Regions from separate parts of the Streptomyces sp. NBC_00654 genome, predicted to be linked through region 1. Evidence: riboswitches for the same ligand, from Rfam matches in the RefSeq annotation. Region 1 holds a riboswitch; the other holds the start of a gene.
What was found. Region 1 has a riboswitch for glycine ahead of gcvP (aminomethyl-transferring glycine dehydrogenase). Riboswitches for the same ligand answer to the same signal wherever they lie in the genome.

Region 1 (15,150 bases):
GGACAGCCAGCGGATGTTCGCCATGAACACCGGCTCGGGCCGCCCGACCCACTCGAACTCCCATCCCACGGCTCTGCAAGCATGCTCGGCCGCCTCGAACGCCTCTCGCGTCGCCCCGTCCATCTCGTCCGCAGCACGGACGTCAACGACACGGGCGCGTCCGTCGGACAGCCGGACGAAGTAGTCAGGGGCATGCCGGCGCTTGCGTGTGCCGTCGTGCCAGTGCAGGCAGAACGGCTGCGAGGCGATCGCGACCACCTGCGGATCACGGTCCAGCAAGATCAGCCGGTCCCGCTCCAGCCACGACTCGTAGCCCACGTGATCCCGCAGCGTCGCCGAGTAGTACCAGCCGGCGAACCCGTGACCGCCTTTGTGCCAGCTGAACTCCCGCACCGGGTCCACAGCCTCGAACGGCGTATCCCAGCTAGACCCAAGCGATCGGCGTACGAGCGACCCATTGACAGAAAAGGCCAGGTCAAAGGATGTGAGGGTAGCCTCTTCGAACACGCCAAGGGGTGCCCCCACCACATCCCCCGCCCACCTGTACGCCGAATGATCAACCTTCGGTGGCACAAACTAGCGTTGATCATCCTTCGCTGGCAATCGATCAACGATCACTGTCACAGGTCACCCGGATCCAGTCGTGACAGCTCGGCCCCGCCCTGCGCCGTTGACGCCGAAGGGGCGTACGGGTAACCCCGTACGCCCCTTCGGTACCAGCGACCGGCCGGCCCTCGCCCCGGCCGGCCCGTGTCACGGAGTGGGCAGCCAGTCCACCTTCCCCGCGAGCAGCGCGTATCCGACGAACGCCCCGACGTCGAGCAGCGTGTGCGCGACGACCAGCGGCCCGACCCGCCCCCAGCGCCGGTACAGCAGCACGAAGACGACGCCCATCACCATGTTGCCGATGAAGCCGCCGATGCCCTGGTACAGGTGGTACGAGCCGCGCAGTACCGAACTCGCCACCAGCGCGGCCATCGGTGTCCAGCCCAACTGCCCCAGCCTGCGCAGCAGATACCCGACGACGATCACTTCCTCCAGTACGGAGTTCTGCACCGCGGAGAGGATCAGTACGGGGAACTTCCACCACACGTCGGGCAGCGACTCCGGCACCACGGTGAGGTTGAATCCGGTGGCCCGCGCCACGAGATAGAAGGCCAGCCCGGCGCTGCCGATGCCCGCCGCGACCAGAGTGCCGCGACCGAGGTCGCGTCCGGGGCTGGTCCGGTCGAATCCGATGGCCCGCAGCCCCGCGCCCTCCCTGATCAACAGATGCGCCACGAGGGCGACCGGCACCAGGGCCGTTGCGATTCCGAACATTTGCCATGCCAGATCCAGCCATGGCCGCCCAGGAGCATACGAACTGTTGAGCGTCGCGGCCTGATCCTTCAAACCCCCTGGTTTCGTCAACGATCCGACAAAACTGATCAGGGCAGACACCCCGCTGGCGCCCAGCGAGAGAGCCAGCACCAGTACCGTCTCGGACCGCAGGATCCGTTGCGAAACGGCACCTTGGGGAAAAGAATCAGCCACGCGCCCCGCCTCCACCTGTACACCCGCCTTTAGTTGTGCAATCGCGTCTCATCCCGCCCGCCGTCCCGCTAGGGTCTCGAATGCAGGTACGAAGATCATGCGCGACAGGCCGGGGGACAACCACCAACGCCGGTGGTGCGGTCCCCCTTTTCCTTGTTCATCCTCAAGGAGGGGCACCACCGACATGGGACGTCATAGCTTGCCCGACGACTTCGCGACGGAAGAGCACCGGGGTGGTCCTCCCCCGCGCCGCCGCCGCACGGTTGCCATCGCCACCATGCTCGTACTGGCTGTGGCGGCGGGAACGGCTGTCGCGGTCCAGGGCGGCGTGCTGTCGTTCTCCGGGTCCTGCGAGGACTCCAGCGTGAAGCTGTCGATGGCGGCCTCGCCCGACATCGCCCCCGCCATGCGGGCCATCGCCGACAAGGCCCGTGAGGACGAGGTGAGATCCGACGGCCGCTGCCTGGATGTGAAGGTGGTGGCACGCGACTCCTACAAGGTGGCCGACGCACTCGCCACCGGCGACAAGTCCCTCGACTTCCAGGTCTGGCTGCCCGACTCCGATCTCTGGCTGGACCGGGCCAAGGGGGTCGGTGAGAGCATCCCGATCACCCCGTCCGACTCCGTGGCCTCCTCCCCCGTGACCCTGGCCATGGTCCCGCCGGCCGCCGAGAAGCTGGGCTGGCCCCGGAAGACCTACTCCTGGGCGGAGCTGGTCGCCTCGGCCATGGAGTCGGACAAGGTACGCCTCGGAGCGGCCGATCCGGCCCGCAGCGCCACCGGCCTGCTGGCCCTGACCAGCATCGGTGCCTCGTCCGACAAACAGGGCGGGAACAGCGGCACCCGGGTGGCCGAGACCGCAAAGGTGCTGGCACAGCGGATGTCCGACGGCGACACCCAGGTCCTGGAGACCCTGGCACGCGACGGTTCGGGGACCGAGGAGGGCAACCCGAAGCGCAACCAGGCGGTGCTGCTCTCCGAGCAGGCGGCCTTCGCCCACAACGCGGAGGCGGCCGGAGAGGGCAAGGTCGACCTCTTCTACCCGAAGGACGGCAGCCCCCTGCTCAACTACCCGTACACCCTGGTCGACGAGCCGAAGCTGAGCACCGAGGAAGCGCGGGCGGCCCTGCGCTTCATGACCCTGCTGAACGACCGCGGTTCGCGGGCCATCCTGACCCGGCACGGGTTCCGGTCCGTGGACGGGACCGCCGGGGAAGCGGTCGTCACGGCGGCGGGCGGCAGGACGCCCCAGCCGTACGCCACCGCCGCCGACGCGCCCACCGCTCAGGCGCTCCAGGAGACACTCGGCATGTGGACCATCACGGTGCAGAGCGCCCGGCTGACCACGGTGGTCGACGCGTCCGGCTCCATGGCCACTCCGGTGCCGGGCCGCGGCCAGTCCCGGATGGACGTCACGAAGGCATCCCTGATCCAGGCTCTCGGCCAGTTCACGCCGGAGGACGAGATCGGGCTCTGGGAGTTCGCGACGACGCTGGACGGCGAGAAGGACTACCGCGAGCTGATGCCCACCCGCAGGCTGGGCGACCCCGTGAAGGGCGGCGGCACCTACCGGGACAAACTGTCGGCGGCGTTCGCGGGCCTCGAACCGGTGCCGGGCGGGGCGACCGGCCTGTACGACACCACGCTGGCCTCGTACCAGGCGGCTCAGTCGTCCTACGTGAAGAGCAAGTTCAACGCCCTGGTCATCCTCACCGACGGCTCCAACCAGGACGCCCACGGCATTTCCCGCAGTGCGCTCATCGACCGGCTGAAGCAGCTCGCCGACCCGCAGCGTCCGGTCCCGATCATCGCCATCGCGGTGGGTCCGGACGCCGACCGCGAAGAGGTCTCGGCGATAGCGGAGGTGACCGGCGGCGGGGGGTACGAGGTGAGCGACCCGGCGGAGATCCAGGCGGTGATCCTCCAGGCCATCATGACGGCCGGGCAGAACGGACGTGCCGCGCAGGAGTAGCCCGCGCGTCCGCCTCCCGCCCCGCCCGGCCCGCCTGACACCCCGGCCCTTCCCGGGACCGGGCCTGTCCTCGCCCCGGTCGCGGTCCCGGTCCCGGGCCCGGGCCCGGTCAGGGTGCCGGGAATCCCACCGGCCAGGTGTGCACCGGCTCGCCCGTCTGTGCCAGTTCGATGTAGCGCCGGGTGGTGGCGGCGAGCGCCGCGTCACGTTCCAGCCCGGCCTCCAGCGCCCGGTGGTACGTGGCGACCTGCCAGGACGCCCCGTTGACGCGTCGTCTGCACCGCTCCTCGATGATGCCCAGGTAGCGGTCGCGGTCCGCGGGCTCGATGTTCCACGCGTCGAGCCCGGCGGCCGCCAACGGCAGGAGCTCGTCGCGTACGAGCTTGACGGCCGGCACCTTGGCGAGCCCGCCGGAACGGCCCGGGAGGGGCCAGAGGATTTCGGCCTCGATGCCGTGTCGGCAGGCCGCGTCGAAGTTCTCCGCGGCGGCTTCGAAGGGCAGCTTGCTCCACACCGGCCGGGACTCCTCGGCCAGGGCCCGTACCAGCCCGTAGTAGAACGCGGCGTTCGCGATCACGTCCGGCACGGTGGGCCCGGCTGGCAGGACGCGGTTCTCCACCCGCAGATGGGGAACGCCGTCGGCCAGGCCGTACACCGGCCGGTTCCAGCGGTAGACCGTGCCGTTGTGCAGCACGAGCTCGGCCAGCGTGGGCACTCCTCCGTCATCGAGCACCCGCAGAGGTTCCTCGTCGTCGCGGATCGGCAGCAGCGGCGGGAAGTAGCGCAGGTTCTCCTCGAACAGCTCGTACGCGGAACTGATCCAGCGCTCCCCGAACCAGGTCCTCGGCCGCACGCCCTGGTTCTGGAGTTCGGGCGGCCGTACGTCGGTGGCCTGCTGGAACAGCGGCGGCCTCGACTCCCGCCACAGCTCCTTGCCGAACAGGAAGGGCGAGTTGGCGCCGAGCGCGATCTGCACGGAAGTGACGGCCTGGGCGGCGTTCCAGACGTCCGCGAAACGCGCGGGTGTCACCTGGAGGTGGAATTGCACGGAGGTGCAGGCCGATTCGGGAGCGATCGACGGCGAGGTGCAGACCAACCGCTCCACGCCCTCGATATCGAGGGCGAAATCCTCCCCCCGGGCCGCCGCCATTTGCTCGTTGAGCAGCGTGTAGCGTTCCGCTTCCGAGAGGTTCGAGGACACCACGTCCCGCTGGCCGAGTGTCGGCAGGATTCCGATCATCACGATCCCAGCGCCCACCTCGGCGGCCTTCCGGTGGGCATACGCGAGACCCGTGCGCAGCTCCTCCGCGAGCTGATCGAAAACCCGGCCGCTGAGGCGGTGCGGAACAATATTCACTTCCAGATTGAACATTCCCAGTTCGGTCTGGAAATCCCGGCTCGCGATGCGCTGGAGAACCTGCGCATTCCGCATCCTCGGCATGCCGTCGGGACCCGCCAGATTCAGCTCGATCTCCAGCCCCAGGAGATTCTTGGGGCGATCGAACCTCCGCTCCGCCAGCAGCCTCTCCAACCCCTCCAGGCACTGGTTGAGCTTTCTGCGGTACGTCTGCCGATCCGACAGGTCAAAGGCTCGCGCCACGACCTTCTCCCCCATCGAAGGGTCCCTCCTCCAGTGGGCGGCCCGCGGCCCAGGCCGCTCGTATCACGATCGATAATGCCCATTCGAGGTGATCCATAACGTCCCACGGGTGCCGTAGACCCGCTAGTCTTCGACGGAATCGCCGGGCACATTCCGTCGGCATACGGCAATCAGGGGTTTCGGCCGTGGGGCGCGTGACGGAAAACACCGTCGAGTTTCGGCCTACCGCAGCACCGGAAAAGCCCGTGGCCAAGGATGACCTGAACAGCAGGAATCATCAGAAACTCCACAATTCAAAGACCTGATGTCGCCTTGCGGTTCGCCCTCGCGCCAGCTAGCGGAAGTACCATGTGAACACTTTTCGTATAAACTCCGCCCACGAGGCAGAGAGTTGACGCAACCGGCCCGGTCCCGGCCCCTCTGGCCCCGCCCGCCGACAGCGCCGTCTGCACCCACCACGCATCACCGTGTCTCCAAGTGAGAGGCGACCCACTATGCCGCTGCATGTTCCTCCGGCTCCCGCGCCCGCACTGCGCAGCGTTCTCGCGGCACTCGGATCCCCCACCGCCGTCCGCGAAGCCCGCACTCCCGCGCTCCGGTCGGCCCAGGGCCCCCTGAGCCCCGAACTCCCGCTGCCCGTCCATGTACTGGACCGGATCGTGCCGAACGACCCCGCGCCCCGTACCCGTCTGGCCGCCTGGCGATTCCTGATCCGCAGCGAGGAGCGCGCCGTCGCGGCGGCGGACACCGTACTCACTCCGGACGGCTGGGCCTTCTCGCACTTCTTCGAGGGGCCCTACCTCGTCTCGACCGAGCTGGCCGTCAAGCAGGCGGAGGCGTCGGCCGCCCCCTGCCGGGCGCGGCTGCTGTCCATCCCGGAGCTCTACATGCTCACGCTGTGGCTGCACGGAGACACCGACGCCGATGCCGCCGCCTCGGTGCTCGCCCCCACCGATGTGCTGGTTCCCCTGGCGCCCGCCCCGCCGGGGATAGCCGCGCACCACCCGCGCCGCGTCGCCGATCTGCTCCCGGTGATGACCCTGCGTGTCACCCCGGGTCCGCTGCTCAGTTCCGCCTGATCCGGCCCGCCCCGCATGCCCCCGCGGCGCCCTGTTCCGCCCGTACCCGCACGGGACGGGCCGGGACACCGCGGGGGCTCATTCGTACCCGTCCGGACTAGCCCGGTCCGGCCACCCCGAACCACCCAAAGGGACAGTGCAGTTGCGCTGAACCGTCCGGCCGGGTGATGCGTCATGGGAGGAGTAGAAGCGCTGCGGCGAAATCCCTGCGGAATGACGCCCGCAGGGCAACACTGGGACCGGACCGACTGATACGGGGGCGGCAAATGAACACGTCATCCAGCCGCAGGACATTCGAATCGACGCAGCGAAAGAACCCATCCATGTGCCAGCACCAGCCACCCTGCCCGACCGCCGACTCCGCCGACCGGGAAGCCGCCCGCCTGACGGCACACCACCCGGAACAGGGCTGGAGCCTGCTGTGCAACGGCGTCCTGCTCTTCGAGGACACCGGCGAGCTGCTCCCGGACGGGCAGATCATCGCCCCGCACCGGCCGCTGGGCGCCGACCGGGTGGTGAAGGCCGCCTGATCCCGCACGTACGAAGGGGGCCGGCCCGGAGAGATCTCCGCACCGGCCCCGACGCATGTCCGCAACGCGCCTACACCTTCGGTCAGTTGTCGTACTCGTCCAGCGGCGGGCAGGAGCAGACCAGGTTGCGGTCGCCGAAGGCACCGTCGATCCGGCGCACCGGCGGCCAGTACTTGTCCGCGGCCGAGACTCCGGCCGGGAAGACGGCCTCTTCACGGCTGTAGGCGTGATCCCATGCGCCACCGAGCGCCGCCGCCGTGTGCGGGGCGTTGCTCAGCGGGTTGTCGTCCGCGCTCCACTCACCGGAGGCGACCTTCTCGATCTCGCCGCGGATGGCGATCATGGTGTCGCAGAAACGGTCGAGCTCGGCGAGGTTCTCGCTCTCGGTCGGCTCGATCATCAGCGTCCCGGCCACCGGGAACGACATGGTCGGCGAGTGGAAGCCGTAGTCGATCAGGCGCTTGGCGACATCGTCGATGCTCACTCCGGTCGCCTTGGAGATCGGCCGCAGATCCACGATGCACTCGTGCGCGACCAGTCCGGCCGGGCCGTTGTACAGGATCGGGAAGTGCGGCTCCAGGCGCTTGGCGATGTAGTTGGCCGCGAGCACGGCGACCTGCGTCGCGCGCTTCAGACCCTCGCCGCCCATCAGCCGGACGTACGCCCACGAGATCGGCAGGATGCCGGCCGAGCCCCACGGGGCGGCCGAGATCGGGCCCACACCGGTCTCCGGGCCCGCGGCGGGCTGGAGCGGGTGGTTGGGGAGGTAGGGCGCGAGGTGCGCCCGGACACCGACCGGGCCGACGCCGGGGCCGCCGCCGCCGTGCGGGATGCAGAAGGTCTTGTGCAGGTTCAGGTGCGAGACATCGCCGCCGAACTTGCCGGGCTTCGCGAGACCGACCAGCGCGTTGAGGTTGGCGCCGTCGACGTAGACCTGACCGCCCGCGTCGTGCACCTCGCCGCAGATGGCGGCGACATGCTCCTCGAACACACCGTGGGTCGAGGGGTACGTGATCATGAGCACGGCGAGCTCGTCGCGGTACTGCCCGATCTTGGCGCGCAGGTCCTCGATGTCGACCTCGCCGTCGTCGGCGGTCTTCACGACGACGACCTTCATGCCCGCCATGACGGCGCTCGCGGCGTTGGTGCCGTGGGCGGAGGACGGGATCAGACAGACGGTGCGCCCCTCGTCGCCGTTGGCCCGGTGGTACGCCCGGACGGCCAGCAGACCGGCGAACTCGCCCTGCGAACCCGCGTTCGGCTGGATCGACACGGCGTCGTAACCGGTGACCTCGGCGAGCCGCTCCTCCAGCTCACGGATGAGGGTGAGGAAGCCCTGCGCCTGCTCGGCGGGCGCGAAGGGGTGCAGCGCCCCGAACTCGGGCCAGGTGATCGACTCCATCTCGGCGGTCGCGTTCAGCTTCATGGTGCAGGAGCCGAGCGGGATCATGCCGCGGTCCAGCGCGTAGTCCCGGTCGGCGAGCTTGCGCAGGTAGCGCAGCATCGCGGTCTCGGAGCGGTGCTGGTGGAAGACCGGGTGCGCGAGGATCTCGTCGTCGCGCAGCAGCCCGTCGGGCAGCGTGTCGGCGGCCACCGCGTCCAGCGCCTCGACGTCGCCCTCGGCGCCGAAGGCCGCCCATACGGCGGCGACCTGGGTACGGGTCGTGGTCTCGTCGCAGGCCAGGGAGACCAGGTCGGCGTCGACGAGGCGCAGGTTGACCCCACGCTCACGGGCGCCCGCGACCACGGCGGCGGCCCCGCCGGGAACCCGCACGGTCAGCGTGTCGAAGAACGCACCGTGCACGACATCGGCTCCGCCCCGCCGCAGGCCCTCGGCCAGGATCGCGGCGTAGCGGTGGGTGCGCCGGGCGATCGTCCGCAGGCCCTCGGGGCCGTGGTAGACGGCGTACATCCCGGCCATGACGGCGAGCAGCACCTGGGCGGTGCAGATGTTGCTGGTGGCCTTCTCGCGGCGGATGTGCTGCTCGCGGGTCTGGAGGGCCAGGCGGTACGCCTTGTTGCCGTCGGCGTCGACGGAGACACCGACGAGCCGGCCGGGCAGGCTTCGGGCGAACTTCTCGCGCACGGCCATGAAGCCGGCGTGCGGTCCGCCGAAGCCCATCGGGACGCCGAAGCGCTGGGTGGTACCGACGGCGATGTCCGCGCCCAGCTCGCCGGGCGAGGTGAGCAGGGTCAGGGCGAGCAGGTCGGCGGCCACGGTGACGATCGCGCCGAGCTCGTGGGCCTGCCCGATGACGGGCTTGAGGTCCCGTACGGCTCCGGAGGCGCCCGGGTACTGGAGCAGCACACCGAAGACGCCGCGCTCGGCGAGATCTGCCGGGATGCCGTCGGTGAGGTCGGCGACGACGACCTCGACACCGGTCGGCTCCGCGCGGGTCTCGATCACCGCGACGGTCTGCGGCAGGGTGTCGGCGTCGACCAGGAAGACACCGTTCTTCACCTTGCCGACGCGGCGGGACAGGGCCATGGCCTCGGCGGCCGCGGTGCCCTCGTCGAGCAGGGAGGCGCCGGAGGTGGGCAGCCCGGTCAGCTCGGCGACCATCGTCTGGAAGTTGAGGAGCGCTTCGAGCCGCCCCTGGGAGATCTCCGGCTGGTACGGCGTGTAGGCCGTGTACCAGGCGGGGTTCTCCATGACGTTGCGCAGGATCACCGGCGGGGTGAACGTGCCGTAGTAGCCGAGCCCGATCATGGGCGCGAGCACCTGATTGCGGTCGGCGAGCGAACGCAGCTCGGCCAGCACCTCGGCCTCGGTACGGGCCGACGGAAGCTTCAGGGCTTCCGTGCTCTTGATCACGTCGGGCACCGCGGCGGCGGTGAGCTCGTCGAGCGAGCCGTAGCCGACCTGGGCGAGCATCTTCGCCTGGGCCTCACCATCGGGCCCTATGTGGCGCTGCTCGAACGGAATGCCCTGCTCCAGCTGGGAGAGCGGAGTGCGACGGGGGGTCATGATGGAGGCCTCCTGGTCTGTCACGACCTGCGAGGGGCACCGCGGCGTGGGTGCCCGAACGGCCTCCCCCTCTGTCATCTCAACCTGAGAGCTTCACCGGCCCGCCTCGCGGCGCACCGGCTTTCACCGTCGGTGAGGGTGGGATCCGTTCCGGCACATGCCCGCACGGAACGGAACCCGCCCTGCTTTCCAGAGTGACCTCGTCCGTGCGGTACGGGGGCCTGAGAGATTCCGGGGAGGATTTGCTCCTTCGGCGCCTCCGGATTCTGCACCGGAGGACTCTCCCGCACGGGGTCAGCAGCCATATGCCAGCCTACCAGCGGGGTTCGCTCCGGATTGCTCAAGTGGCCGACACCCGGGATCTGCACTTTTGTAGTGCTTGTGGAGTAGTCACCACCACCCAGGCAGTTGCGACCAGTGGGAGGCACCGTGCAGACCGACATCGATCCGCGCAGCCTGATCGGCCGCAAGGCATTCGACCGCAGGGGCACCAGGATCGGAACGGTGGACGAGGTCTATCTCGATGATGCGACGGGTGTCCCGGAGTGGGCGGCCGTACGCACCGGCCTCTTCAGCCGGGACGCTTTCGTCCCCCTCGAACCGAGCGAATTCGTCGAGGATTCGCTGCGGATCCCGTTCGACCGCGCGTTGATCAAGGACGCGCCGGACTTCGGGGTCGGCCGCCACCTCAGCCCGGAGCAGGAACTGCAGCTCTACCGCCATTACGGGCTGGACTCCGCGCCCCCGGGGGAGACCGGACCGGACCGGAACTTCGGCAGGCTGGCGGGCCAGGAGGAGTAGTCCACGGGGTCGCGCACCAGGGGCAGCGGGTCGGCCGGCCGCAGCTCCGGGTCGTCGGTACGGAACGTACGCACCCGGCCCGGTGCGCCGCCCGGCTCCTCGAAGCGGACCGTCACCCGGCCCACCCCGCTCCCCTGCACCCAGCCGTGGCCGTGCGTCCCGTGGCGCACGTCATGGCCGGCGGGCCAGCGCCGGGCGGCGAGGAGCTCGGCGCCCTCCCCCTCCGCTTCCCCCGCGGGGACGGTGTCCGGTGCTTCGCCGTCCCCCGCGGGGCCCGGCGGGACCTCCGGTCCGGCTTCGGCCCCCGCTTCCGCCTCGGCCGCGTGCCGGGCATCGGCCGCCTGGGCGAAGAGGTCCTCCTGGGTGTAGTCGGCGAGCCCCGTGACGCCCACTCCCAGCAGCCGTACGCCCCCGGTGGTGTCCACTGCCTCCAGGAGTCTCGCCGCGGCCTCCCGGACCACTGTGGGGTCGTCCGTGGGCCCTCTGAGGGTCTCGGAGCGGGTCAGGGTGGAGAAGTCGTACCGGCGCACCTTGAGGACCACCGTGCGCCCGGAACGCCCCGCGGCCCGCAGCCGCTCCACACACCGGTCCGCCAGCCGCTCCACCTCCGCACGCACCCGCACCCGGTCGTGCAGGTCGACATCGAAGGTGTCCTCGACCGATACGGACTTGGCGTCCCGCTCGGCCACGACGGGGCGATCGTCCAGACCCAGCGCCATCCGGTGCAGCGAGACACCGTGCGCCTTGCCCACCAGCCGTACGAGCTCCGCCTCCCCGGCCTCGGCCAGGTCATGGACGGTGGTCATCCCGGCCCGGCGGAGGTGGTCCCCCGTGGCGGGGCCGACGCCCGGCAGGGTCCGTACGGGCATGGGCGCCAGCAGCTCCCGTTCGCTGCCCGGCTCGATGAGCAGGAGCCCGTCCGGCTTGGCCTCCTCCGAGGCGATCTTGGCCAGCATCTTGGAGCCGGCGAGCCCCACGGATCCGCTGAGCCCGGTCACCGCGTGGATGGCTGCCCGCAGCTGCTCACCCATGGCGCGGGCCGACACCGAGTCGTCGGCTACGCCGCCCGCCTCCAGATCGACGAACGCCTCGTCCAGGCTGAGCGGCTCCACCAGCGGCGACAGCCTGCCGAGCAGCTCCATCACCTGGTCGCTCACCGTCCGGTACAGCGAGAAGCGCGGCACGAGATACGCGGCGTTCGGTGCCAGCCGCCGGGCCTGCGCCGTCGGCATCGCCGAGTGCACGCCCAGCCGCCGGGCCTCGTACGACGCGGTGGCGACCACTCCGCGCGGCCCCAGGCCGCCCACGACCACCGGCTTGCCGCGCAGACTCGGCTTGGACGCCTGCTCCGCCGAGGCGTAGAAGGCATCCATGTCCAGATGGAGGATGGTGGGCGCGGCTCTCACACATCCGATGCTGCCCTACGGCACTGACAACGCGACGGTACCGACAGCGCGACTGCCCGGCACCCCTCGGGGGCCGGGCAGTCGTCACGCTGTCGCCGATGGTGTCAGCCGGTCATCCGGCTCGGTTGCGCCGCCGCGCGAGTTCGTCGGTGGGATTGTTGCCGACCAGCGTCTCGCCGGTGTCGACCCGCTCTCCGTGCAGCTGGGACAGCGCCGCGTCCACATCCCGCCACACGACACCGACGGCGATCCCGAAGACCCCCTGCCCACCCTGGAGCAGCGCCACGACCTCGGCCGGCGAGGAACACTCGTAGACCGTCGCACCGTCGCTCATGAGCGTCATCCGCTCAAGGTCCTGGAACCCCCGGGCCCGCAGATGCTGGACCGTGGTGCGGATGTTCTGCAGGGCGACCCCGGTGTCCAGGAACCGCTTGACGATCTTGAGGAGAACCACGTCCCGGAAGCTGTAGAGACGCTGGGTGCCCGACCCGTAGGCCGGACGCACGCTCGGCTCCACCAGCCCCGTACGCGCCCAGTAGTCGAGCTGGCGGTAGGTGATCCCCGCCGCCGCGCACGCCGTCGGTCCGCGATAGCCGATGTCATTCGCTGCTGCCACGCCGTCCGCCGCCACCGCAGCCGGCTGAACCGGTTGCCTGATGGTGTGGTCGGCCGCACTGCCGTACTGCGGATACGGCCCACCCGCTGCCGTACCGTCGCCGCTGATTCTCACGCCGACCTCCGTCCTTGACCTGCCCACTCGAAGGTAGGCAGTCACTTGGGGTGCGTCAACGATCGCCACACTCGGCACGCCGAGTGATAATCACCCTGAGGGTGGTTTCCCGTGCCTCACTATCGGGAAAGGCTTTTCGGATGCGCTGACGACACCCCTGCGGGACGGTCACTGACTGTTGGTGCCGAAGTCCTCCGGAGAGATCTGGTCGAGGAACTCGCGGAACTTCTCCACCTCGTCCTCCTGCTCGTCGGGGATGGCGATCCCGGCATCGTCCAGCACCCCGTCACTGCCGTAGATCGGCGTTCCGGTCCGCAGGGCGAGCGCTATGGCGTCGGACGGCCGTGCACTCACCTCGACCCCGCTGGCGAAGACGAGCTCCGCGTAGAACACACCTTCGCGAAGGTCCGTGATGCGGACCTCGGTGAGCTCCTGGCCGACGGCCTCGAGCACATCCTTGAAAAGATCATGGGTCAGCGGCCTGGCCGGAGCCATGCCCTGCTGGGCGAAGGCGATCGCGGTCGCCTCCCCAGGACCGATCCAAATGGGGAGGTACCGGTCGCCTCCCACTTCACGCAGGAGAACGATCGGCTGGTTTGAGGGCATTTCCACCCGGACACCGACAACGTCGAGCTCGTTCACACAGCAACCCTAGGACGTGCTCGCCATGTTTGGGTAGTCGGGCGCCCTCGAGGTCAGTGCAGCCGGACCTGCAGAGCCGTCTGGACAAGGGCCGCGTGCAGCCGCACGGAAAGCTCGGCGAGCTCTTTCGCGGTGGCCTCCGCATGGGCTCTGGTCTGCGGATTCCGGTGCCGGCGCAAGGGCGCGACCACCTGTTCGATCAGCCCGGCCTCACGGTCCGCTGCGGCCCGCATGGCCCGCAGGTGCCGAGGTTCCAGACCGAATCGGCCCAGATCCGCCACAAGTTTCGCCACGGTCACCGTCTCGGCGTCGTAGCCGCCCTCCGGCATGGCCACGATCAGCCCGTACGACTCCCACTCGTCGAGCTGCTCCTCGTCCACCTCGGCCGCCGCGAGCAGCTCGGAGCGCCCGATGCGCGCGGCGGTCGCGGCGCCGGTGCCGAAGTCCCAGAATCCGTCGGAGAGGTCCCGCTGGCCTCCGGGGGTGGGCAGCACGGGCTGCTCCCCCCGGGCCAGGGCGTCGAGATGCCTCCGGATGACCTTCAGCGGAAGATAGTGGTCCCGCTGCATACGGAGCACCTGTGCGAGCCGCTCGACATCGTCGGAACTGAACTTCCGGTAGCCGGAAGGCGTCCGCTGCGGCTCGATGAGGCCCTCGGCCTCCAGGAAACGAATCTTGGAGATGGTGACTTCGGGGAACTCGTCGCGCAACTGGAGGAGCACCGTACCGATGCTCATCGCTCGGGCGTCCGCGGAGGCGGTGCCGTGACCGGCACCGCCTGTGGGTGTTCGCAGCATGGGCCTTCCTGAGGATCCCCCGGACAGAGTCCGGGGGAGGGTCATACGCCCCGCTGGCTCGCGTAGAAGACCAGCCGGTACTTACCGATCTGGACTTCGTCGCCGTTGGACAGCGCGACGGAATCGATGCGCTCACGGTTGACATAGGTGCCGTTGAGGCTGCCGACATCACCCACGGTGAAGCTACCGTCCGGGCTCCTGCGGAACTCCACATGACGCCGCGACACGGTCACGTCGTCGAGGAAGATATCGCTCTGCGGGTGCCGTCCGGCCGTGGTGAGGTCACCGTCCAGCAGGAAGCGGCTGCCCGAATTCGGCCCGCGCCGCACCACGAGCAGCGCGGAACCGCCCGGCAGGGCGTCCACTGCCGCCTGTGCCTCGGGCGAGAGGGAAGGCAGCGCGGTCTGACCCGTCGCCTCCGCCTCGTACGCCTCAAGACCGGAGATCGAGATCGTCGATGTCGTCTCCGAGGCGCGCTCGGGGACACCGCCCCGCAGCGGCGTACCGCAGTTGGAGCAGAAACGGCTGGCTTCGGCGTTGCGGTGCCCGCACCTCGCACAGACCGGCATGGACGCACCCTCCGGGGCGGGGCTGAACCCTCCACCCGTACTTGAGGTTGATGGTTCGCCGAAACCTATGCGTCCGGCACCGGCATGGTCAACAGACGACACGCCGGGCCCCCCCTGAGCGTCACCGGCGGAACCGGAGACCTCGTCACGGAAGAGCGGACGCTCCCCGCCCTGCTCCTCGTCCTGACCATGGCGCGGTGCACGGTGCCGGGCAGCGCTGTTGCTGTCCTCGCGTGCACTCTTTCCGAACAACTTCGCAAACAACTTCACGGGCGATTCCCCTTGACCGACATAGACCCGCCCGTGGGGCAGGACGAACCCTGAATGAACACACCTGCCGACCCGGACATCTTCACAACGTCCGTATCCACCCGACAGTTTCCACCACGCGCCACCAATCCGTTGCGCCGACCCCCCGCAACCTCCGGCCCGCGTCCTTCCGCCTTCGTACGCCTACGGCTCACTGGGACGACGACCGAGCGTAGTCAGGCTGCTTCGCCGGCCGCAAGGCATCCACGACGAT
Region 2 (15,150 bases), on a different contig from region 1:
GGTCCTGGCGCGCTCCACCGCCGGGCCGATGGCGCGTGCGAGGTCCTCGACGTCCTGCCGCGTGGTGGTGTGGCCGAGCGAGAAGCGCAGGGTGCCCCGGGCCAGGTCGGGGTCGGTGCCGGTGGCCAGCAGGACGTGACTGGGCTGGGCGATCCCGGCGGTGCAGGCCGAACCGGTGGAGCACTCGATGCCCTGTGCGTCCAGCAGCAGCAGGAGCGAGTCGCCCTCGCAGCCGGGGAAGCCGAAGTGGGCGTTGGCCGGCAGGCGCCCGCCCGGGTCCGGGTCGCCGCCGAGCACGGCGTCCGGTACGGCCCGGCGCACGGCGGTGATCAGGTCGTCCCGGAGGGCGCCGACGCGGTGCGCGAACTCCTCGCGCCGCTCGGCCGCCAGCCGGCCGGCGACGGCGAACGCGGCGACGGCGGGCACGTCCAGGGTGCCGGAGCGCACATGACGTTCCTGCCCGCCCCCGTGCAGCACGGGTACGGGGGTGTACTCGCGGCCCAGGAGCAGCGCGCCGATCCCGAACGGGCCGCCGATCTTGTGCCCGCTGACGGTCATCGCGGACAGCCCCGACCGCGCGAAGTCGACCTCCAGCTGACCGAAGGCCTGTACCGCGTCGGCGTGCATGGGGATGTCGAACTCGCGGGCGATGGAAGCCAGTTCACGTACCGGCATGACAGTGCCGATCTCGTTGTTGGCCCACATCACGGTGATCATCGCGATGTCGTCCGGGTTGCGCAGGACGGCCTCGCGCAGGTCCTCGGGGTGCACCCGCCCGTAGCGGTCGACGGGGAGGTACTCGACGGTCGCCCCCTCGTGCTCGGCGAGCCAGTCGACGGCGTCCAGGACGGCGTGGTGCTCGACGGGGCCCGCGAGGACCCTGGTGCGCCGGGGGTCGGCGTCGCGGCGGGCCCAGTAGAGACCCTTCACCGCGAGATTGTCGGCCTCGGTGCCGCCGGAGGTGAGGACCACCTCGCTGGGGCGTGCGCCGAGGGCGTCGGCGAGGGTCTCTCTGGACTCCTCGACGGTACGGCGGGCCCGGCGCCCGGCGGCGTGCAGGGAGGACGCGTTGCCGGTGACGGCGAGCTGGGCGGTCATCGCCGCGATCGCCTCCGGGAGCATCGGAGTGGTCGCTGCGTGGTCGAGGTAGGCCATGGTGGGCTCGATTCTACGAGCCCCCGGCGGGACGCACACCGGTGCGTCGCACACCGGCGCCCACGCACGGTTCACGGACGGTGCGCGGGCAGTCCGCGGGCGACGCGCGGGCGATGCCCGGAGGGATGTACGCCGGTGATGCCCGGGGGGATCACGTCCGCCCGCGCAGCAGGGCACCGGCACCGCCTGAGCGAGGCGGTGCCGTTTCAGCCGCGCGAGGCCTTCGCCAGCTGGCGGGACTGGGCGACCAGACGGTCCGTGCTGTCCCAGACCTCCGCGTCCTCCTCCAGGAAGCCCCCCGCGAGGTTGCGCGTGGTGATGGAGACCCGCAGCGGGCCCGGGGCGGGACGGCAGCGGATGTGGGCGGTGAGCTCGACGGTCGGGGTCCAGCCCTTCAGGCCCAGCTCGAACGAGGTCGGCGGCAGCGCGTCGACGGTGAGCAGCAGGGACAGCGGGTCCGCGTCACGGCCGTCCGCCAGGCCGAACCAGCCGCGCATCTCGCCCTTGCCGGACGGTGCGCCGACGGCCCAGCCGACCGTCGCCGGGTCGAGCCTGATGTCGAGGCGCTCGGTGATGGCCGAGCTGCCGGGGATCGGGGCCGGGCCGTCGGCCGGGCCGAGGCAGTGCTCCCGGGGCGGCATGGCGGGCGGCTCGGCCGACGTACGGACCTCGTCGGTGAGGGCGTCCAGGTCGCCGTAGGTGGCCAGGACCCGGATGCGCTCGACCTCGGTGCCGTCGTCCGCGAACTGGAAGAGGGAGGCCGAACCGGTGGAGAGGCCGCGGCCGGCCCGGACGACCTGGGTCCTGATCACCGCGGGGCCGGGCACGGAGGCGGTGAGGTAGTGCGCGGAGACCGAGAACGGGTCGGGGTGCGGCAGCGCGTCGCCCAGGGCGCGGCCGAGCAGGGCCAGCAGATAGCCGCCGTTGACGGCGCGGATGATGGTCCAGCCCGCGGAGAGCTCGGCGTCGTAGACGCCTTCCTCGCGGAGCGTGACAGCGGTGTCGCGGTCGAACTCGCTGTCCCCGATGGTCGCCTGCGTGGTCCGCGTGCTCTGCGCCGCCTGCGCTGCTGCCTGTGCCATGCCATGCACCGTACACCGATCCCATTACTGAGCGGTAGCTTTGGGGGTCGCCCATCAGCCGGACCCGCCGTCCTCGGCCGTGGCCGAACGCCGGTTGTAGGCGCGCGGGGCCCGCCAGTGGAAGCGCATCGCCAGCAGCCTCAGGGCGAACGCGGCGATCACCGCCGTACCGCTGGTGAAGGCGTTGAGGGTGTCGAAGCGGATGCACAGGACGACCATGGCGGCGCCGACGATCGCGGGCACCGCGTACAGGTCCCGGTCCCAGCGCAGCAGCGAGGGCACCTCGTTGGCCAGCACGTCCCGCAGCACACCGCCGCCGACCGCGGTGGCCAGGCCGAGGGCCGCCGACGCGGTGAGGCCGAGGCCGTAGTCGTACGCCTTGACCGTCCCGGTGACACAGAACAGGCCGAGCCCCGCCGCGTCGAAGACGTTGACGCCGACCTGGATCCGCTCGACGTGGGGGTGCAGGAAGAACACCAGCACGGCGGCGAGCAGCGGCGTCGTGAAGTAGCCGAGATCCGTGAAGGCGGCCGGCGGGACCGCGCCGATCATCACGTCACGGAACAGCCCTCCGCCCAGCGCGGTCACCTCGGCGAGCACCGCGATGCCGAAGACATCGAAGTTCTTGCGTACGGCGAGCAGTGCGCCGGAGATCGCGAAGACGAAGATCCCGGCGATGTCGAGCGCATGCTGGACGGAGGGCGTGAACAGTTCGTTGAGCACCGGGCAATTGTGCCGGTACTACCCCTTCGGACTGTCCTCCGCCGGTGCGGCGACGGGTGCTCCGGCCTGTCCCGGCACCTTCGCGGGCTTCTCCGCGGAGGTCTCGGGTGCGTCGCCCTCCGCGGTCTCCACCGCTTCGGCCGCCACCGTTTCCGTGCCGGTGACCGCGTCGATGCCCGTGGCCAGGGTCTGCTTCACCGTCCCGGCCTCGATCTCCGCCGTGAAGTGGCAGGCCACCTTGTGCCCGTCGCCGGTGTCCAGCAGCGGCGGGCGCTCCGTGGCGCACTTGGTCTCCTGCACCCACGGGCAGCGCGTGTGGAACCGGCAGCCGGCCGGCGGGTTCGCCGGGGAGGGCAGGTCGCCGTGGAGCAGGATCCGCTCGCGGCGGTCCTCGACCTCGGGGTCGGGCACCGGGACCGCCGACATCAGCGCCTTGGTGTACGGGTGCCGGGGCCCCGCGTACAGCGCGTCGCTCGGGGCCTCCTCGACGAGCCCGCCGAGGTACATCACCCCGATGACGTCCGAGATGTGCCGGACCACGGCGAGGTCGTGCGCGATGACCAGGTAGGTCAGGCCCAGCGACTCCTGGAGCTCCTCCAGCAGGTTGATCACCTGCGCCTGGACCGACACGTCGAGCGCGGACACCGGCTCGTCGCAGATGATCACGTCCGGCTCCAGCACCAGCGCGCGGGCGATGCCGATGCGCTGGCGCTGGCCGCCGGAGAACTCGTGCGGGTAGCGGGACATCGCGTTGGACGGCAGGCCGACCTTGGCGAGGATGGACTCGATCTTCTCCCGGCGCTCCGCCTGGTCCTTGCCGATGCCGTGGGCGGCCATGCCCTCGGCGAGGATGGACTCGATGTTCTGCCGGGGGTTGAGGCTGCCCAGCGGGTCCTGGAAGACCATCTGGAGACGGCGGCGGAAGGCCCGCATCTCCTCGGACGGCAGCTTCGCCAGGTCGGTGCCGTCGAAGACGACCCCGCCCTCGGTGATGTCGTTCAGCCGCAGCACCGCGCGGCCGAGCGTCGTCTTGCCGCAGCCCGACTCGCCGACCAGGCCGTACGTCTGACCGGCCTCGACGCTCAGCGAGACACCGTCGACCGCGTAGACATGGCCCACCGTACGGTCGAAGAAGAGGCCCTTCTTGACCGGGAAGTGGACTTTGACGCCGTCCAGTTCGAGAAGGCTCATGCCGGGACCTCCGCCTTGGGCAGGACCGGGTTGACGCAGCGCACCTGGTGTCCGGCCGTGCGTGGTTCGGTCAGTTCGGGGGTGCCGGTGAGGCACTCCATCGTGTAGTGGTCGCACCGGGGTGCGAACGCGCAGCCGTCGGCCCAGGCGATCTTGTCGTTGATGGATCCGCGGATCGGGTTGAGCGGCTCGCCGCGCGGCGCGTCCAGGCGCGGGATGGAACCGAGCAGGCCGTGCGCGTACGGGTGGGTGGGGTGGGCGAACAGCTCGCGGCGGCCCGCCGATTCCACCGCCCGTCCGGCGTAGAGGACGTTGACCTCGTCGCAGAGTCCGGCGACGACACCGAGGTCGTGCGTGATCATCAGCAGGGCGGTGCCCTCCTGGTCGACCAGTTCCTTCAGGAGTTCCAGGATCTGCGCCTGGATGGTCACGTCCAGTGCGGTCGTCGGCTCGTCCGCGATCAGCAGCCTGGGGGCGCAGGCGACCGCCATGGCGATCAGCGCCCGCTGGCGCATACCGCCGGAGAGCTGGTGCGGATACTCCTTGAGCCGCCGCGTCGGGTCGGGGATGCCGACCCGGTCGAGCAGCGACGCGGCCTCCTTGCGGGCCTTCTCGCCCTTCAGCCCGCGGTGGCGCTGAAGGATCTCGGTGACCTGGATGCCGATCGGGACGACCGGGTTCAGCGAGGAGAGCGGGTCCTGAAAGATCATGGCGAGCTGGCTGCCGCGCAGGTCGCGCAGCTTCCGCTCGTTCATGGTCAGCAGGTTCTGGCCGTCGAACTCGGCACGGCCGCCGACGCGCACGCCCTTGCGGGGCAGCAGGCCCATCAGGGCGAGCGAGGTGACGGACTTGCCGCAGCCCGACTCGCCGACCAGGCCCACGACCCGGCCCTGGTCGACCTCGAAGGAGACGCCGTCCACGGCTGTGGCGTCCTTGCGGCCACGCGCGGTGAAGGTGACGCTGAGTTCCTCAACGGAGAGCAGTGACATGGGACTTCAGCCTCGCAACTTCGGGTCGAGGGCTTCGCGCATGGCCTCGCCGAGCAGGGTGAAGCCGAGGGCGGTGATGATGATCCCGACAGCCGGATAAGCGGCCATCATCGGCTCGTTGTCGAAGAAGCGCTGTGCCTGGGAGAGCATCACGCCCCACTCGGGAACGGCCGGGTCGGGGTTGCCGAGCCCCAGGTAGGACAGGGCCGCGGCCTCGATGATCGCGGTGGCCAGGCTCAGGGTGGCCTGGACGATCACGGGGCTCAGCGAGTTCGGCAGGATCTGGGTGAGCACGATCCGCTTGCGCCGGATGCCGACCGCCTTCGCGGCGAGCACGTAGTCGGCGCCGCCCTGGACGAGCATCGAACCGCGCAGCAGGCGGGCGAAGATGGGGATCTGGACAACACCCACGGCGATCATCACGGTGGTCAGCGACTGGCCGAGCACGGCGGCGATGGAGACGGCGAGCAGCAGCGAGGGCAGCGACAGCATGATGTCGGTGCAGCGCATGATCACGGTGTCGACGCGCTGCCCGGCCTTGCCGCCGAGGGTGGCGGCGGCTCCGGAGAGCACACCGACCAGGGCGCCGACGATCAGGCCGATGAGCATGGAGACGACACCGACGAGCAGCGTCTGCCGGGCCCCGACGAGCCAGCGGGAGAACATGTCCCGGCCCAGGTGGTCCAGGCCGAACCAGTTCTCGCCGCGCATGCCGACGAACTTGCCCTGGTTGGGGAAGACTTCACTGCGCCAGTTCTGCGCGGTGGCTCCGTGCGGGGCCAGCATCGGCCCGACGACGGCGACGAGGACGAACACGGCGATGATCACCGCGCCGATGACCGCCATCTTGCTGGAGCGCATCCGGCGGAACGCCTCGCGCCACAGGCTGGTGCCGGCGACCGTCTCGGAGCTCTGGGTCAGCTCGGCGAGACGGTCGATCTTGTCTGCCTTGTTGGTCAGGATCGTCACGTCAGTGCACCCGCACTCTCGGGTCGATGATGCTGTACGCGAGGTCGACCAGCAGGTTGATCAGCACGTACACCATCGCGATGAAGAGAATGAACCCGACGAGGACCGGGTAGTCGCGCCCGTCGATCGCGGTACGGATGAAGGATCCGATGCCGCCGAAGTCGAAGACGGACTCGGTGAGCACCGCACCGGACAGCAGACTGCCGGTCAGCAGGCCGACCGCGGTGATCACGGGCAGCAGGGCGTTGCGCAGCACATGGCGGCCACGCACGACGCGCTTGTCCAGGCCCTTGGACTCGGCGGTGCGGATGTAGTCCTCGCCGAGCACTTCCAGGACGCTGGCGCGGGTCATCCGGACGATGACGGCGAGCGGGATCGAGGCCAGCGCGACGGCGGGCAGGATCAAGTGCATGATCGCGTCCCAGCTCGCGTCGAACTCACCGGTCAGCAACCCGTCCAGGACGGAGAATCCGGTGATGTCGGTCGCGTCGAGTCCGGTGGTGAGCCGGCCCTGGCTCGGGAACCAGCCCAGCTCCACGGAGAAGATCCCGCGCAGCAGCATCGCCAGGAAGAAGACCGGGATGCAGATGCCGAGCAGTGATCCGGAGACGGAGGCGACGTCCAGCCAGCCGCCGCGGTGCTTGGCCGCCAGGTAGCCCATCGGGATGCCCACGACCACGGCGATCAGGATCGCGGCGACGCTGAGCTCCACGGTGGCCGGGAAGCGAAGGGTGAATTCGTCCCACACCGGCTGGCCGGTCTGGGTGGAGGTTCCGAGGTCGAGCTCGAAGATGCGCTTGAGGAACCGCCAGTACTGGACGTGGACCGGCTCGTCGAGCCCGAGTGCCCGGTTGATTCTCGCTACTTCGGCTTCGGTCGCCCGCTCGCCCAGGATCGCTGACGCGGGTCCGCCGGGCAGTCGGTTCAGCCAGAGGAACAGCAGGACCGACAGGCCGAGCAGGGTGGGAATGAGCTGGAGAAGTCTTCTTACGACGAGTCGCAGCACCCCGCATGCCCCTTTCTCACGTGCATCGATGCGGGTCCGCCCGGCCACCTGGTTGCTGTGGCCGGGCGGACCCGCTGGTGTGCGATTACTTGAAGGAGACCTCGGCGAAGTTCTCCTGTGTCAGCGGGGAGACCTTCGGCGGGTTGACGTTCTTGGCGAACGCGATGGCCGGGGGCGACGACGAGATCGGCACGCCCGGGACGTACTCCGCGATCGCCTCGTTGGCCTTCTTGTAGGCCTCGGTACGGGCGGCCGGGTCGACGACCTCGGAGGCGGCGTTCACGGCGTCGAAGACCTTCTGGTCCTTGAAGCCCCACTGCTTGTCGGGCCCGGCGAACCAGGTGCCGATGAAGTTGTAGCCGTCGTTGAAGTCACCGGTCCAGCCGAGCATGTGCAGGGCGCAGGAGCCCGCCTCGGTGGCGTCCAGGTAGTCCGGGGCCCACTTCATGGCCTTCGGGACGATGGTGATGCCGGCCTTCTCCAGGTCGGCCTTCATCAGCTCGAACATGTCCTGCGGGGCAGGCATGTACGGGCGGGTGACCTCGGTCGGGTAGCAGAAGTCGATCTTCAGCTTCTCCTCGCCGGCCTGCTTGAGGAGGTTCTTCGCCCGGGCGGTGTCGAACGGGTACGTCTTCACCTTGTCCGAGAAGCCGGCGACCGTGTCGGGCATGAACTGGCTCGCGACCTTGCCGCCCTCGGGCAGCTGGGTCTTGACAAGGTTCTCGCGGTCGATGGCGTGCGTGATGGCCTGACGGACCTCGGGCTTCTTCAGCGCCGGGTTCGCCGACTGGCTCATGCCGAGGTAGAAGATGTTGAAGACGTCACGGGTCGGGACCTCGTAACCCTCCTTCTCCAGCGTGGTCACATCGGCCGGCGCGACCAGGTCGTAGCCGTCGATGTCACCCGCCTGGAGCGCCTGGCGGCGGGTCTCCTCGGTGGAGATGGTGCGGAAGACCAGGTTCTTCACCTTGGCCTTGGCGCCCCAGTAGTCGTCGAAGCGCTGCAGGGAGACTTCCTTGTTCCCCTTGTTCCACTTCGTGATCCTGTACGGGCCGGTGCCGGCGACCGTGCCGGCCTCCTGGCTGTACTTGGGGTACGTGATCGCGTCGCCCTTGGCGGTCGCGTCCTGCTTCTCGTACTCCTTGATCGCCTTCGGCGAGTGGATCGCGAGCGCCTGGAGGGAGAATCCGCCCGGCAGGTTCGCCGAGGGCTCGTTCACCTCGATGACGGCCGTGTTCTCGTCCTTGGCGGTGCAGGACTTGTAGTTGGGCTTGGGCGCCTCGGCGTCCTCGTTCTTCGCGAACCCGCCCATGATGGTCTGCCAGTAGTAGGAGACCGCGCTGGACTGGTACGTGCCCTTCCAGTTGAACCAGTGGTCGTAGTTCGCGCAGACCGCGGCGGCGTTGAACGCCTCGCCGTCGTGGAACTTCACGTTCTGGCGCAGGTTGAACGTCCAGACCTTGCCGGCCTTGTCGCTCTCCCACTTCTCGGCGAGACCGCCGACGAGCTTGCTGCCGCCGGGCTCGTGCTCCAGGAGCGCCTCGAAGGCCTGACGGGTGACGCGGAACGTCTCGCCGTCGCTCGCGAGGGCCGGGTCGAGGGAACCGGGGTCACCAGCTCCGGCGAAGACGAAGGTGTCCTTGTCGCCCCCCTTGGAGCCGCCCTCGTCCCGCTCGCTGGAACAGCCCGTGGCGATCAGACCGACAGCGACCGCTGTCGTGATCGCCCGGACAGCCCGGGACTTGAATATTCGCATGGGTCCACCCCTGGTTCGCCATGTGGTGAGGTTTGATGGCCGCACACTACAGACGGTGCCCGCCGCAAGAGAACAGTCCGGATAGCGGTGAGACCTAGTCGAGACCCGGACAGTAAACAAACCGTCCAGTTCCGGGACATCCTCGCGCGGGAAGCCAACAAGCCGGACGTCAAGGGGTGTTCGACGCTCGGTGACCGAACGTCGCGCTCGTCGCGGTTCAGCGGGGCCGGTGCGGGTACCCGTAGCCGGGCACGGCGGCGGGCGGCGGGCCGGCCTGGGCGTGCGCCTCACGGTCGTAGAACGGGCGGGAGTTGGCGCGCAGCCACATCGCGACCGGGTCGTACTCGTCGGACATGGCGACGGTGGAGACGGGCAGCCCCTCGGGGACCGCGCCGATCGACTGCCGCATCATCTCGCGCACCGAGTCGACGGAGGCGCGGCCCGTGTCGTAGAGATCGAGGCCGATCGCGAGGTACGGAACACCGACGGCGGGATGCACCCAGGCACGGCGCAGCGAGCGGACCGCCGGGGTGCGGTGGGCGTTCTGCGTGAGCAGCGCGTAGAACTGGGGGATGTCGACGGCGGGCTCGGAGAGCCGCAGGGGTCCGGCGGGCAGCCGGTCGAGGCCGGTGGCGATACGGCGCAGGTCCAGCCAGGGAATACCGACGCCGCCGCCCGGGGCATGCGGGTTGAGCCAGATTCCCCAGCGGTCGGGGAACAGGGCGCGGGCGATGTCGCGGCCGGTGACGAGCTCGTGGGCCCGGTTCCAGCCGCTGGCGGAGAGCTCCTGGGCGGAGGTCACGCACGGGGCGTATCCCTGGCCGTCGATCTCCATGTTCCCGTACTGGGCGTCGGGCGAACCGGCCGTGCCGTGCCAGAGGAGCATCCAGATCCGGCCGTCGGCGAGGGCCGCCAGCAGCGCCTCGTAGGCGTCGTAGCGCCCGGGGGTCACCTGGCGCAGCATGTGCTCGACCTGCCCGGCCGCCGCAGTGCCTGCACTCACCCTGTGTTCCGCCCCTCATCGATCCGCTGTGTCGCGTCCCCGCTCCCGGGCACACGGGAGCGACCCCGCCATCAAACCAGCTTATGCGCCGCCGCTGACACCGACTTGACGCCAAGGATCGACGTCGCCACCCGGCAACGACGGTTGACCCCGACCCCGGGTGTGGCCGGCACCCTCGCCGGCGGTGCGGTCAAAGCCCCTCACACCGGTGGATCAGTGCCCCTCACGCCGGTAGAACGGCCGGACCTTCTCCCGCATCCAGTCGCCGACGAGGTCCTGGGCCACATCGAGCAGGACCAGGTTGACGGGCCACGGCACCTGGACCCGGCCCAGCGCCCGGCCCAGCGCGTCCATCGGGGCGCTCTGTCCCGCGCCGTCCCAGGTGGCGAACTCGACGCCGATGAAAAGGACGGGGTCGCCGCCCTCGATGCTGGCGAGCGTCCGGCGGGCGGTGCTCACCACGCCGCTCTCCTGGAACTCCCCGGCCACCGCGGCGAGGAAGTCGACGGGTTCCTCCTGCCAGTCGGGCTCGAACAGGCGGACCCGGGCGCCGCTCGCGGGCCCGTCCAGGGGCGTGCGGCCGGCCCGGCAGAGCTCGGCGACAGCGGGGGGCGGCAGTGGCACGCCGACCGCGCCGCCCGGGTTCACGGCTATCCCGACCTGCGGCGGCAGTCCGCGGGCGAAGTCCCGGGCGGGCGCCACGGTGAAGGACATCTGGGTGCCGACGCAGCCGAGGAACTGCGATTCGGAGCTGAACACGGGGACGTAGGCGACGCCGTCGATCTCCATCATCGGCAGGTCGAGATCGGGGCTTTCGGGACTGCCGCCGTTGGGCAGCGGCACCCAGAGCGCGCTGCGGCCGAGCACCTCGACGAGCCGGCCGCCCGCCTCCGGGACTCCGATCGAGGCGGCGAGCACCTCTTCGAGCTCATTGGCCGGCCATCCCTGGTGCGGATATGTCTGTGCCGGTACCGGAATGTCCACTGCCCCTGTGTCCCTCTCTCGACCTGCGTTCCGGCGGAAACCCTAGCCTCCCGGGTCCACTGCCCGGCGGCGTGTCCGACGGCGTGCCCGCCCGCCGTCCGGCAGCCGGACGGCCCGGCGGGCGCCCGCCGGCCGTGAGCCCGCCGGCGGTGCGCCTGCGTACGGGGCCCGCGCGTGACGCCCGCCCCGCTCGGCCCCCGTACGCCCCGCTCGGCCCCGTACGCCCCGCGAGCCCTACTCGTCCGCGAACGAGATCCGGCCGAGCACCCCCGCCGCCTCACGGTCCAGCAGCACCGCCGAGGCGCATCCCGGGGGCAGCAGACCCCGCTCCGTGTCGTGCAGCAGCCGGCCGACCGAGCGCCGGTGCCGGGAGAAGGCGTACCCGGAGACGCCCCGGCCGCGCTCGCGCTGCCCTTCCCGCGCCACCTTGGGCGTGACGTCGAGCAGGACGAGGTGGAGGGTGCGGACCCGCCGCCGGGCGTCCCGGGCCAGCCAGCGGCGCACCCAGGCCTGGGTGCCGCAGTCGTGCACCACGACGGACTCGCCGGAGCGGAGTGCCCGCCACAGCCCGTAGTAGTGGGCCACCCGGACCAGCGGGCGGTAGAGGGCGTACGGGAGTAAGCGGGGCAGGGCCCCGGCCCAGGTGTCCCGGGTGTTCTGGGAATCGATGGCGCGGTCCGTGACGGCCCGCCGGATCAGTGTCGACTTTCCGCTTCCGGGCAGCCCGGAGACCACCACGAGATCGCCGGACGCGAAGTCCAGGCTGTGCGGGCTGCGCCCGGCGCGCCCCCGGAGGTCACGTACCACCGGCGCGTGCGTGCCCAGCATTTCCCGGGCGGGTGCGCCCGGCTGCGCAGGCATCGCGCCGTGCGCGACCCCCGCGGTCGTCGCGTACCGCTGCAAGTCCATCGCCCTCCCCCTGTCGGGTCACCCACACCTGCCCAAGAAGTGTAAAGAAAAGGTAATGCGGCACAACCGGGCCTGCGGCCCGTGTCGGGTGGGAGACCGGACGCCCCACTCTTCCGCAAGCCGTGCGATGATGACCCCGCCAACTGCATACCGGCCGTTTGAATCCGCGCGGGAGAGTTCCGGTCACTGTGTGTACCGGGCGCCGAAGGAGCAAGTTCCTCCCTTGAATCTCTCAGGCCCCGTACCGCGTGGATGAGGCAGATCTGAAAAGCGAGCCGCCCGGCGGCTCCACCCAAGGTGCAAGCCGAACCCGGCGAGGGCTGACCCCCTTCAGGGCCTTTCGGCGAACCTCTCAGGTTCCGATGACAGATGGGGAGGGATCGTCCTCTGTCGTCATGCCCTGGAGCCGAATCCATGAGCAACGCCCCCCGTCTCACCGCCCTGGACGCCCTGCACCGTTCGCTGGGCGCCACCATGACCGACTTCGCCGGCTGGGACATGCCGCTGCGGTACGCGAGCGAGCGCGACGAGCACAACGCCGTACGCACCCGGGCGGGTCTCTTCGACCTGTCCCACATGGGTGAGATCACGGTCACCGGGCCGCAGGCCGCCGCCTTCCTGAGCTACGCGCTGGTGGGCAACATCGCCACCGTCGGCGCCGGCCGCGCCCGCTACACGATGATCGTCGGGAGCGACGGCGGCATCCTGGACGACCTGATCGTCTACCGGCTGGGCGAGACCGAGTACATGGTCGTCGCCAACGCGGGCAACGCGCAGATCGTGCTGGACGCGCTGCGGGACCGGGTGGCCGGTTTCGACGCCGAGGTGCGCGACGACCGTGACGCGTACGCGCTGCTCGCCGTGCAGGGCCCGGAGTCGCCCGCGATCATGAAGGCCGTCACGGACGCCGACCTGGACGGGCTGAAGTACTACGCGGGCCTGCCCGGCACGGTCGCCGGGGTGCCCGCGCTGATCGCCCGTACCGGCTACACCGGCGAGGACGGCTTCGAGCTGTTCGTGGCCCCCGAGCACGCCGAGCAGCTGTGGCGGGCGCTCACCGAGGCCGGTACGGCGCACGGCCTGATCCCCTGCGGGCTCTCCTGCCGTGACACGCTCCGCCTGGAGGCGGGCATGCCGCTGTACGGGCACGAGCTGACGACCGCGCTGACCCCGTTCGACGCGGGCCTGGGCCGGGTCGTGAAGTTCGAGAAGGAGGGCGACTTCGTCGGGCGCGAGGCCCTCGTGGCCGCCGCCGCGCGCGCCGAGACCGCCCCGCCCCGCAAGCTCGTCGGCCTGATCGCCGAGGGCCGCCGGGTCCCGCGCGCCGGATTCCAGGTCGTCGCGGGCGGCGAGGTGATCGGCGAGGTCACCTCCGGCGCCCCGTCGCCCACCCTGGGCAGGCCGATCGCCATGGCGTACGTGGACGCGGCGTTCGCCGCGCCCGGCACCGAGGGCGTCGGCGTGGACATCCGCGGCACGCACGAGCCCTACGAGGTCGTCGCCCTGCCGTTCTACAAGCGCGAGAAGTGACATTCCGGGCATCGCACCGCCCCGGAAGTGACGTAATCGCGTCTCACACCGTAAGACCACCGTTCATCAGCACTCCCCCGCGTACAGGAGAATTCAGGTCATGAGCAACCCCCAGCAGCTGCGGTACAGCAAGGAGCACGAGTGGCTGTCGGCCGTCGAGGACGGTGTCGCCACGATCGGTATCACCGAGTACGCGGCCAACGCGCTCGGTGACGTCGTCTACGCGCAGCTCCCCGACGTCGGCGACACGGTGACCGCGGGCGAGACCTGCGGCGAGCTGGAGTCGACCAAGTCGGTCAGCGACCTGTACTCCCCCATCACGGGTGAGGTCGTCGCGGCGAACCAGGACGTCGTGGACGACCCGTCGCTGGTGAACTCCGCTCCGTTCGAGGGCGGCTGGCTGTTCAAGGTACGGGTGGCGGAGGAGCCGGACGACCTGCTCTCCGCCGACGAATACACCGCGTTCTCCGGCAACTGAGACCCTAGGGATCCCCTGATGTCGCTTCTCAACTCCTCCCTCCACGAGCTGGACCCGGACGTCGCCGCAGCCGTCGACGCCGAGCTCCACCGTCAGCAGTCCACCCTCGAAATGATCGCCTCGGAGAACTTCGCTCCGGTCGCCGTCATGGAGGCCCAGGGCTCCGTCCTCACCAACAAGTACGCCGAGGGCTACCCCGGCCGCCGCTACTACGGCGGCTGTGAGCACGTCGACGTGGTCGAGCAGATCGCGATCGACCGGATCAAGGCCCTGTTCGGCGCCGAGGCCGCGAACGTCCAGCCGCACTCCGGTGCGCAGGCGAACGCCGCCGCGATGTTCGCGCTGCTGAAGCCGGGCGACACGATCATGGGCCTGAACCTGGCCCACGGCGGTCACCTGACCCACGGCATGAAGATCAACTTCTCCGGCAAGCTCTACAACGTGGTCCCGTACCACGTCGACGACACCGGCACCGTGGACATGGCCGAGGTCGAGCGCCTGGCCAAGGAGACCAAGCCGAAGCTGATCGTCGCGGGCTGGTCCGCCTACCCGCGCCAGCTCGACTTCGCCGCCTTCCGCCGCATCGCGGACGAGGTCGGCGCGTACCTGATGGTCGACATGGCGCACTTCGCGGGCCTGGTGGCCGCGGGTCTGCACCCCAACCCGGTGCCGCACGCCCATGTCGTCACGACCACCACGCACAAGACCCTCGGCGGTCCGCGCGGTGGCGTCATCCTGTCGACGCAGGAGCTCGCCAAGAAGATCAACTCGGCGGTCTTCCCCGGTCAGCAGGGTGGCCCGCTGGAGCACGTGATCGCGGCCAAGGCGGTCTCGTTCAAGGTCGCGGCGACCGAGGAGTTCAAGGAGCGCCAGCAGCGCACCCTGGACGGCGCCCGCATCCTCGCCGAGCGTCTGGTGCAGCCGGACGTCACCGAGGCCGGCGTCTCCGTCCTGTCCGGCGGCACGGACGTGCACCTGGTCCTCGTCGACCTGCGCGACTCCGAGCTGGACGGCCAGCAGGCCGAGGACCGCCTCCACGAGGTCGGCATCACGGTCAACCGGAACGCGGTCCCGAACGACCCGCGGCCGCCGATGGTCACCTCGGGTCTGCGGATCGGCACCCCGGCCCTGGCGACCCGCGGTTTCCAGAACGAGGACTTCACCGAGGTGGCGGAGATCATCGCCGCCGCGCTGAAGCCGTCGTACGACGCCGCCGGCCTGAAGGCCCGTGTCACGGCACTTGCCGAGAAGTTCCCGCTGTACCCCGGTCTGAAGTAGTCCGGAAGCAGTTCGCACGTTTCGGGCGGGGCACCACGCACACTGGACAGTGAGCGCGGTGCCCCCACCCTTGTCCTCGCTCTTCGGGCCGACCCGG

Region 2: another riboswitch for glycine. It lies ahead of gcvT (glycine cleavage system aminomethyltransferase GcvT); the one in region 1 lies ahead of gcvP (aminomethyl-transferring glycine dehydrogenase).

What each region holds. Positions count from the first base shown of each region.
Region 1 covers NZ_JAPEOB010000002.1:1,176,644-1,191,793, forward strand. The annotation lists gene OHA98_RS25530 (TnsA-like heteromeric transposase endonuclease subunit) at 1-507, opposite strand, end outside; gene OHA98_RS25535 (CPBP family intramembrane glutamic endopeptidase) at 754-1,533, opposite strand; gene OHA98_RS25540 (substrate-binding domain-containing protein) at 1,718-3,505, shown strand; gene OHA98_RS25545 (glutamate-cysteine ligase family protein) at 3,615-5,120, opposite strand; gene OHA98_RS25550 (hypothetical protein) at 5,600-6,184, shown strand; gene OHA98_RS25555 (DUF5999 family protein) at 6,508-6,714, shown strand; gene gcvP (aminomethyl-transferring glycine dehydrogenase) at 6,797-9,682, opposite strand; glycine riboswitch at 9,882-9,979, opposite strand; gene OHA98_RS25565 (PRC-barrel domain-containing protein) at 10,112-10,483, shown strand; gene OHA98_RS25570 (DNA polymerase IV) at 10,405-11,889, opposite strand; gene OHA98_RS25575 (MerR family transcriptional regulator) at 12,002-12,619, opposite strand; gene OHA98_RS25580 (bifunctional nuclease family protein) at 12,788-13,261, opposite strand; gene OHA98_RS25585 (MerR family transcriptional regulator) at 13,315-14,058, opposite strand; gene OHA98_RS25590 (FHA domain-containing protein) at 14,100-14,897, opposite strand; gene OHA98_RS25595 (DUF881 domain-containing protein) at 15,088-15,150, opposite strand, start outside.
Region 2 covers NZ_JAPEOB010000001.1:2,035,821-2,050,970, reverse strand. The annotation lists gene OHA98_RS08945 (cysteine desulfurase family protein) at 1-1,155, opposite strand, end outside; gene OHA98_RS08940 (thioesterase family protein) at 1,362-2,237, opposite strand; gene OHA98_RS08935 (trimeric intracellular cation channel family protein) at 2,292-2,960, opposite strand; gene OHA98_RS08930 (ABC transporter ATP-binding protein) at 2,979-4,151, opposite strand; gene OHA98_RS08925 (ABC transporter ATP-binding protein) at 4,148-5,140, opposite strand; gene OHA98_RS08920 (ABC transporter permease) at 5,147-6,109, opposite strand; gene OHA98_RS08915 (ABC transporter permease) at 6,111-7,115, opposite strand; gene OHA98_RS08910 (ABC transporter substrate-binding protein) at 7,201-8,871, opposite strand; gene OHA98_RS08905 (enhanced serine sensitivity protein SseB C-terminal domain-containing protein) at 9,089-9,835, opposite strand; gene OHA98_RS08900 (enhanced serine sensitivity protein SseB) at 10,088-10,858, opposite strand; gene OHA98_RS08895 (AAA family ATPase) at 11,093-11,767, opposite strand; glycine riboswitch at 11,927-12,024, shown strand; gene gcvT (glycine cleavage system aminomethyltransferase GcvT) at 12,182-13,297, shown strand; gene gcvH (glycine cleavage system protein GcvH) at 13,398-13,775, shown strand; gene glyA (serine hydroxymethyltransferase) at 13,794-15,053, shown strand.